One region of the Nocardioides sp. NPDC006273 genome, then DNA from elsewhere that is predicted to be linked to it. Evidence: riboswitches for the same ligand, from Rfam matches in the RefSeq annotation. Region 1 holds a riboswitch; the other holds the start of a gene.
The links. Region 1 has a riboswitch for cobalamin ahead of ABZZ22_RS07815 (nitrite reductase). Riboswitches for the same ligand answer to the same signal wherever they lie in the genome.
Positions count from the first base shown of each region.

Region 1 (4,377 bases):
GTCCCGGACCGAGCCCGACGACGAGCACCTCCCCGGAGACCGGGTCTGTCGAGACGCCCCCGCGCGTCGCCTCGACAGACTCGGCAGACTCGGCCGCCGCCCCGGCACCGGCTGGTCGAGCCGCCGGAGCCCCTAGGCGAAGGCGTGTCGAGACCAACAGGGTCGATTCGAGCGCAGAGGGGACTGTGTTGGTCTCGACACGCTCGCTAGCGCTCGCGGCTCGACCGACGGGGGTAGCGGCTCGACGGGCGGAGGTCGGGGCGGTGTCGCCGGGGACGACGATGAGGGAGAAGTAGGGAACCGAGGACGGGTCGACGTCGGCGACCGGTAGCCAGCGCTCCTCGGGCTGCGAGGCACGCTCGACGTACCAGGCGCCGTCCAGCCGCCCGGCAGCCGCGAGCGCGGAGCGGACCGCGGGGAAGGTGCGGCCGAGCTTCATGATGATGGCGGCCTCGGTGTCGGCGAGGCGCCGGGCGAGCTCGGGCTCGGGCAGGGTGCCGGGCAGGACGGTGAGGACGTCGGTCTGGCGCACCAGCGGCGTCGACACGGCGGCGGTGGCGGCCGCGAAGGCGGGCACCCCGGGCACGACCGAGGTCTCGTAGATCTCCTTGAACCGGTCGTGGAGATACATCGAGGAGCCGTAGAAGAGCGGGTCGCCCTCGGCGAGCAGGACCACGTCGCGGCCGGCGTCGAGATGAGCCGAGAGCCGGACCGCGCAGGACTCGTAGAACTCGGCCATCGCTCCGACGTAGCCGCCCGGGTGCGAGGTGGTCCCGGTCGTGACCGGGTAGCGCAGCTCCTCCTCGATCGCGTCGGCGGGGATCAGCGAGGACGCGATCCGGCGGGCGTGGGACTGCTTGCGCACGCCGGCGTGGTAGGCGACCACCGGCGCCGCGCCGATCAGCCGGGCGGCCTTGAGGGTGATCAGCTCGGGGTCGCCCGGGCCGATGCCGACGACGCTGAACTTCCCGCGTACGCCCGCCGGAGTTCCTGTCGAGCCAGTCATTCCTGCTCCTGGGCGAGTGCGTTGAGGGCGGACGAGGTCATCGCGGAGCCGCCGCGGCGGCCGCGGACGGTGACGAACGGGATGTCGATCCCGTGCTCGTCAGCGAAGGCGGCCAGCGCCTCCTTGGACTCGGCGGCGCCGATGAAGCCGACCGGGCAGCCGACGACGGCGGCCGGCCGCGGACCGCCGTCGAGGATCATCTCGAGCAGGTGGAAGAGCGCCGTCGGGGCGTTGCCGATGGCGACGACGGCACCCTCCAGGTAGGGCTCCCACATCGACAGCGCGGCTGCGGTGCGGGTCGTCCCCCACTCCCGGGCGAGCCCCGGGACCCGGTCGTCGCCGAGCATGCAGAGCACCTCGTTGTCGCGGGGCAGCCGGCTGCGGGTGACCCCGGTCGCGACCATGGTCGCGTCGCACAGGATCGGGGCGCCAGCCTCCAGCGCACCCCGCGCGGCCTTCACCAGATCGGGGTGGATGACCAGGTCGGAGGCGAGATCGACCTGCCCGCTGCCGTGGATCATCCGCACCGCGAGGCGCTCGGCGTCGGCCGGCACCGCGGAGAGGTCGGCCTCTCGCCGGATGGTCGCGAAGGAGTCGACGTAGATCGCCGGGCCCTGGTCGATGTAGTCGTAGCGCCGGGTGGGGCGCAGCTGCGGCGAGGGTACGAACACGCCGTGCCACGGCGTCACCACGACGGCCGGAGCCCGCTTCGCGAGCCCCTCGATCGCGGTCCGGTCGAGGACCCCGTCGGTGGCGGCCACGTGCTCACCACCGGGCACCTGGCCGAAGTCGAGCTCCTCGGCCGCGACGGGCACCCGAGCGTCAGCCGCGACCGGATCGGTCAGCGGCGAGTCGAGCTCGGAGACGTGCCAGGCCGCGGACGGTCCCTCACCACGTACGTCCAGGAAGCGCGAGGCGAGCGCGGCGAGCCGGGACGCGGCCTCGACGAGCGGTACGACGGGCCCCCACGTCTCGCCGACCCGGAGCTGAACCTCGGTGGCGGACAGCGCGACCAGGCCGAGGTCGCACTCGCGCGAGACCAGGTCGCCGCGACCGTCGTCGAGCACGAAGAGGAACCGGCCCGGGAGCGCCGTCAGGCGGGAGGAGCCGCACAGCAGCCGGTCCAGCGACGCGGCGACGCCGCGCAGGTCGGCCCGACCCCCGGCGACTCCGGTCTGCGGGGAGACCATCACGTTGCGTACGAGCTCGTGGGTCTGCGCCGGCACCAGACCGGTCGCCTTCAGCGCGGTGAGCACCTCGCCCGGGAGCGCTCCGTCGACCGCAGGCAGGCCCCGGACCTGCAGGTTCGCGCGGCCGGTGAGGTAGATGTTGCCGTCGCCGTAGGTCTCGGCGACAGCGATCAGCGAGAGCAACGCCGACGACGAGACGGACCCGCCGATCAGACGCAGCCGGACCAGCAGGCCGTCCTCAGCCGGCCACGGACGGCCGACTCCCGGGCACCGGTCGGTTCGGACTCGCGTCATCGGGACACCTGCTCTGCGTCATGTGCCCTTGCGCGGGGCACGTGGTGACCTGGCGGCGGGCGCCACCAGAGCCAGCAGGTCTTCGGACTCGGAATCGATCGGAGCGGAGCGCCTTCCCGGAGCCAGGCTCCAGTGGCTGCCCTCCCCCGAAGAAGAGCGTGCCCCGCCCGTCATCCTCACCGCTGCGCGTCAGTCCCGGACTTGCACCGGGTTCCCTGACCCCATCAGGCATGGAGTACGACTGGCAGGGCGAGACTACCCACTTGCGGACATCGCGACGAATTGCTCGCTGTCAGGCCGTGGTGTGTGGCAGTGTTCGGCTACTCGAAATCTGCTCCACGTCCTCCCACAGATGGAGTCTCCCGTGACCGGATCGGCCAACCGGCAGCTGTTCGTTCTCGCGACCGTCTCGTCGCTCACCTTCGGCCTCGCCGGGTGCGCCTCGAGCTCGGAGTCGAAGGTCTCGATCGGCCTGGTGGTTCCGGCGTCCGGGGCGCACGAGTCGATCGGCACCGACATGACCCGCGGCTTCGACCTCTACCTCGACCAGCACGACGGGCAGCTCGGCGGCAGGCTGGTCGACGTCGTCGAGGCCGACGAGGGCGACCACGTGCAGACCGGGGTCGCCGCGGTCGCCAGGCTGATCGAGGAGGACGAGGTCCATGCGGTCGTCGGGCTGGTCGGCTCGGAGACGGCGCTCGCGGCCAAGTCCGTCGCGACCGCCAACGAGACGCCGCTGATCGTGACCGGCGCCGGAGCCGACCGGTTCGCCGACGGCTCCGACTATCTGTGGCGGACGTCCTCGACCAACGCAGGACTCGGCGGCTCGCTCGGGAAGGCGGTCGCCGTGGACACCGACCGGGGCTCGGCGTACGTCATCGCCTCCGACGACGCGACCGGGCACGAGCTCGCCGACAGCTTCATGATCGCCGTCGAGGCGTCGGGCGGGACCATCTCGGGCCAGGGATACACGTCGTCCGGCGCGTCCCGGGAGTGGTCCGGCCTTCTCAACGAGGCCGCGAAGTCGGGGGCGGACGCCATCTACGCCGCCTATGCCGGGAAGCAGGCTGAGGCGTTCGTGCGGGCCTACCGCGAGTCCCGCGTGTCTCGGAGGATCCCGCTCTACGGTCCCGGCTTCCTCACCGAGGGCGACGTCCTGACCACGTTGGCCGGCGCCGCCACCGGGGTGCGGACCGCGCTGCACTACAGCGCCGCGGTCGACTCGCTGGCCAACGCCGCCTTCGTGCTGGACTACCGCGAGGCGTACGACGCCACTCCGACGGTCTACGCGGTGCAGGCCTATGACGCGGCGGCTGCACTCGACAAGGCTCTCGCGCTCTCCGACGATCTCGACCGTAACGAGATCGCCGATTCCCTCGGGTCGGTCGGCACCATCGCCAGCCCACGCGGGAACTGGTCCTTCGACCCCAATAACAACCCGGACCAGCCCTACTTCCTGCGCGTGGTCAAGGACGGCCCCGACGGGCACAGCAACGTGGTGCTGCGCAAGATCGGCTCGACCAGCGGCTGATCTCTGCCACCCGCGCGCTAGCTGGTCGCCAGGTGCAGCGCGAGACCGAGCCCGGCGAGGCCGACCAGCCAGCGCAGGGGGCGCTCGGGCGCGACGCGGACGATCCCGGGCCCCAGGAAGCCGCCGATCACCGCCCCCAGCCCGAGGGCGATCGCTGCAGGCCAGTCGACGGAAGCGAAGAAGACGTACGCGATCGCCGCGGTGCCGTTGGCGACGCCGGTCGCGACGTTCTTGACGGCGTTGGTGATCGCGAGCGCCTCGGTTCGCTCGAGCACGAGCACGGCCAGCGCGATGATGCCGACACCCGCGCCGAAGTAGCCGCCGTAGATGCCGAGCACGAAGACGATGACGCCCCA
Region 1 is NZ_JBEXSD010000012.1:76,732-81,108, reverse strand. It holds gene cobJ (precorrin-3B C(17)-methyltransferase) at 1-1,006, opposite strand, end outside; gene ABZZ22_RS07820 (precorrin-8X methylmutase) at 1,003-1,656, opposite strand; partial or broken gene ABZZ22_RS07815 (nitrite reductase) at 2,299-2,490, opposite strand; cobalamin riboswitch at 2,546-2,751, opposite strand; gene ABZZ22_RS07810 (ABC transporter substrate-binding protein) at 2,855-4,021, shown strand; gene ABZZ22_RS07805 (sulfite exporter TauE/SafE family protein) at 4,039-4,377, opposite strand, start outside.

Region 2 (4,377 bases), on a different contig from region 1:
GGCTGACCCAGGTGCGGGTGTGGAACCTGGACGGAGCCGACGCCGAAGTGAAGATCGACGCTGATGGCGTCGAGGACCTCGGCGGGCGGGCCATGGGCCACGACCGTCGCCGGCCCGGTGTCCGGGTCGGAGCCCTGGGGCCGGCCGAGAACCGCCAGCCGGTCGAAGGAGCGAAGCGCCAGGTCGAGGTCGTGGATCGTCGCGACCAGGGTCTCGACCCGGTCGGCGACCGTCTGCAGCAGCCGCAGCTGCCAAGCGACGTCGAGGTGGTTGGTGGGCTCGTCCAGGAGCATCACCGGGCAGTCCTGGGCGAGGCCGCGGGCCATCACCGCCCGTCGCCGCTCGCCGCCGGAGAGCCGGTCGCAGGGCTCGTCGATCCGGTCGGCCAGCCCGACGGCATCGAGAGCCGAACGGACGATATCGCGCTCCTGCGTTCCGCCTCTGGCCCAGGGCCGGGTGCGTGGCACCCGGCCGAGCGCAACCATCTCGCCGACGAGCAGCTCTGCGGAGGCGACCTCTTCCTGAGGGACGTACGCCATCCGGCGGGCACGCTCACGCGAGCTGGTCCGACTGGTCTCGTGGAGGGCACCGGCGGCGTCGGCGAGGTAGGTGTGGCCGGCGCTCGGCCGCAGCACTCCGGCGATGACCCGCAGCAAGGTCGACTTCCCCACTCCGTTCACGCCGACGATCCCGAGACTGGTGCCGGCGGGCACGTCGAGGTCGATGTCGCGAAGCACGTCGCGCTCGCCCAGGCGGACACCGACGCCGCGCAGACGCAGCACCGGACCGTTCTCGTGCGCGCTCATCCCTCACTCCCGAACCGGTACCTGCCGCGGCCCAGGAGCAGCAGGAACAGCGGCGCCCCGACGACACCGGTGACCACGCCCAGCGGGATCTCCTGTGGTCGCGCCACCAGCCGTGCCAGCACGTCGACCCACAGCAGGAACAGCCCACCGCCCAGGGCCGCGATGGGGAGGACGACCCGGTGCCGGGCGCCCACGAGCAACCGGGCCGCGTGCGGCACGATCAGCCCGACGAACCCGATCCCGCCGCTGACCGCGACCAGGACCCCGACCAGGACCGCCAACCCGACGAAAAGCGTCGTACGCAGCCCCGCGACGTTCACACCGAGCGAGACCGCGGTCTCCGGGCCCGCCGCAAGCGCGTCCAACCAGCGGTGCATGGCCAGCATCCCGACCCCCAGGGCCAGGGTGAGCGCCGCGGGCAGCCACAGCTTCTCCCAGGTGGCACCGCCAACGCTGCCGAGCATCCAGAACATCACCGAGTTGGCGGCACGGGGGTCGTCGCTCATGAAGACCAGGAACGAGGCGATCGCGGAGAGTCCCGAGGAGAGCACCACCCCGGAGAGCACCAGCCGGATCGGAGTCAGCCCACCCTGCGCGGTCGCCACCAACCAGACCAGCAGGGCCGAGCCGATCGCCCCGACCAGTGCCCCGGTCGAGACGGCATAGATGCCGAAGCCGGCCAGCGCACCCGTGGTGATCGCCGCCGTCGCCCCCACCGACGCCCCGGAGCTGATCCCGAGGAGGAACGGGTCGGCGAGCGGGTTGCGGACCAGGGTCTGCATCCCGGCGCCGGCCACCGCGAGGCCCGCCCCGACGACCAGGGCCATCAGTGCTCGGGGAAGGCGCAGCTCCCACACGATCACGTCCCACCTCCCGACGGCATCACCCTGGAGCCGGTCGGCGACCGCCGCGACGACCTCGGAGACCGGGATCCGCTCCGATCCGAACGCCAGGGAGGCCACGGCGCTGAGCACCGAGGCGAGCACCAGGCCGACGACCAACGGCAGGAAGGGCACTCTGCGGTTCGCGCCGGTAGCGGGCCTCCCGACGGCCCGGCGACGTACAGATGGCTGGGCATCGCGGAGGGACGCATCCACGGCTGTCGGCCTCTCAGGTCTCCTGGACCCTGATCGCGAGGGCCGTTGACGAATATCTGAGCCGACAGGTTTTCGGACTCGGGATCAACCGACGACGCTGCCTTCCCAGGACCTCAGGTCCCAGTGGCGTCTAGCGTCGCCGTCTCCCTCACCGCTGCGCGCCAGTCCCGGAATCACACCGGAGTTCCCTGGCATCCCAGAGGATGCGTTCGACTCGGGCGACACGCTAGCACGGTCACCGAAGCCTGGCAGCGGTGTCACCCAGGAGGCCGGCGAAACACTAGATCTAGGAAGTTGCATTGATGTAGTTCCCGTATATGGTGGTCCTCGCAGCTGGTTCTCCCAACTCGGCGACGGGGCGGGAGAGGCAAGAGGGAACCCGGTTCGACTCCGGGACTGCCCCGCAGCGGTGAGTGGGAACGACCGCCGTCACAGAGCACTGGGAGCAAGCCGGCTCCTGGGAAGCGACGGCCAGTAGGGATCTCGACAAGCTCGATCACCGAGTATGTGCCCACGAGTCCGAAGACCTGCCAGCGCGCCGCACCCGCCGGGTGCGGTGGTCCGCGACCTCGAGGGACGGTCAGGGGATCAAGTCCTCGCGCCCGTCTTCCGGCGCGGCGCCGACGTCCTCTGCTCCTCGATGCGCGGATGAGCAACACATCCGAGCGGGCCGGGCGGGCCCGTGGACGAAGGGGACGATGAGATGATCGACACCGAGGGTCTGCCGATCCGGACCGAGAAGTCGGCGTACGTCTTCGACTACCCGATGGCCGAGGACCTGGCGAAGAAGCAGCGGAGCATCTTCTGGACGGCCGAGGAGATCCCGGTCGAGAACGACAAGCAGGACTTCCTGGTCAACATGACCGACGCCGAGCAGGCGGCGGTCAAGACGACGCTGAAGCTGTTCACCATCTATGAGCTGATCCTCGGCGGCGAGGTGTGGGGCGACCGGCTCTTCCACGCGTTCCCGCGCCCGGAGGTCCAGATGATGACCAACGCCTTCTCGTTCGCCGAGCTCAACATGCACGCGCCGTTCTACGCGAAGCTCAACAAGACGCTGATGATCGACACCGAGGAGTTCTACGACTCCTACAAGAACGACCCCGTGCTGGCCGAGCGGATCCAGTTCGTGTGGGACGCGATCGCCGACGAGGACCTGCTCTACGCGCTAAGCGTCTTCACGCTGATGGAGAACTGCGTCCTCTACTCCAACTTCGCCTTCCTCAAGCACTTCCAGTCCGGTGGGAAGAACCTGCTGCAGAACGTGATCAGCGGCATCAACTTCTCCGCCCGCGACGAGAACCTGCACGCCACCGGCGGCGCCTGGCTGTTCAACACCACCCTCGAGGAGTACGCCGCGACCGTCCCGGCCGACAAGTTCGAGGCCGAGCGCGACGACCTCTTCGCGAGGGTCCGCGGCGTCGCCGAGCACCTCTACGCCCACGAGGCCCGGATCGTGGAGATGCTCTTCTCCCACGGGCCGATCCCAGGCATCGACCAGGCCGACCTGGAGACCTTCGTGAGGTCCCGGATCGACATGACCCTGGAGAACATGCGGATGGAACCGCTGTTCGACGTCGAGGCCAACCCGATCGCCGAATGGTTCTACAACGGCATCAACGGCACCCAGTTCCACGACTTCTTCCAGGTCACCGGCAACGAATACAACCGCAACATCGGCGAGACGGAGTTCAGCTTCTGATGAGCAACAACAACTGGGAGGCACTCTCCGCCGAGCGCAAGGCGCTGCAGGCCGAGGACATCGTGCCCGACTTCATGACCACGGCGGGCTACGCCATGTTCAAGGCCAAGTACACCGTGGACGGCCAGAGCGTGCGGGGGCGCTACGAGACCATCGCCAGCACCGCCGGCGACCTCGCCGACGAGATGTACCCCCGCGAGGACGGCGTCTCCTGGACGGCGCGGTTCTTCGAGGCGATCTGGAACGGCTGGCTCTCCCCGTCGACGCCGGTGCTGTCCAACCTCGGCACCGACCGCGGTCTGCCGGTCTCGTGCGAGGGCTCGTACGTCGAGGACTCGGTCTGGGGCTTCTACGAGACCCTCAAGGAGGCCGCGATCCTCTCCCAGAACGGGTTCGGCACCTCGGCGTACCTCGGTGACGTCCGGCCCCGTGGCGCGAAGTTCAGCGACAACGGCAAGGCCAACGGCGTGGTCCCGGTCTTCTGCAACTTCGTGGAGATGACCAACCAGATCAGCCAGGGCGCGACCCGGCGCGGCTCCTGGGCAGGCTACCTGCCGGTGGACCACCCGGACTTCTTCGAGCTCGCCGACCTGATCTTCCGCGAGCCGGCCAACAAGAACGTCGGCTGGATCTTCAGCCAGGCGTTCATCGACCGAATGCTGGCCGGGGACCGCGACGCCCTGGAGCGCTACCAGCGGGTGCTGAAGATCCGGGTGGTGCTGGGCAAGGGCTACATCTGGAAGGTCGACACCGTCAACGCCGCCCAGACCGA
Region 2 is NZ_JBEXSD010000076.1:14,505-18,881, forward strand. It holds gene ABZZ22_RS24040 (ABC transporter ATP-binding protein) at 1-806, opposite strand, end outside; gene ABZZ22_RS24045 (iron ABC transporter permease) at 803-1,822, opposite strand; cobalamin riboswitch at 1,949-2,132, opposite strand; cobalamin riboswitch at 2,221-2,453, shown strand; gene ABZZ22_RS24050 (ribonucleotide-diphosphate reductase subunit beta) at 2,607-3,605, shown strand; gene ABZZ22_RS24055 (ribonucleotide reductase N-terminal alpha domain-containing protein) at 3,605-4,377, shown strand, end outside.
Region 2: it holds a riboswitch for cobalamin, as region 1 does, so the genes downstream of both, ABZZ22_RS24050 (ribonucleotide-diphosphate reductase subunit beta) here and ABZZ22_RS07815 (nitrite reductase) in region 1, are expected to answer to the same signal.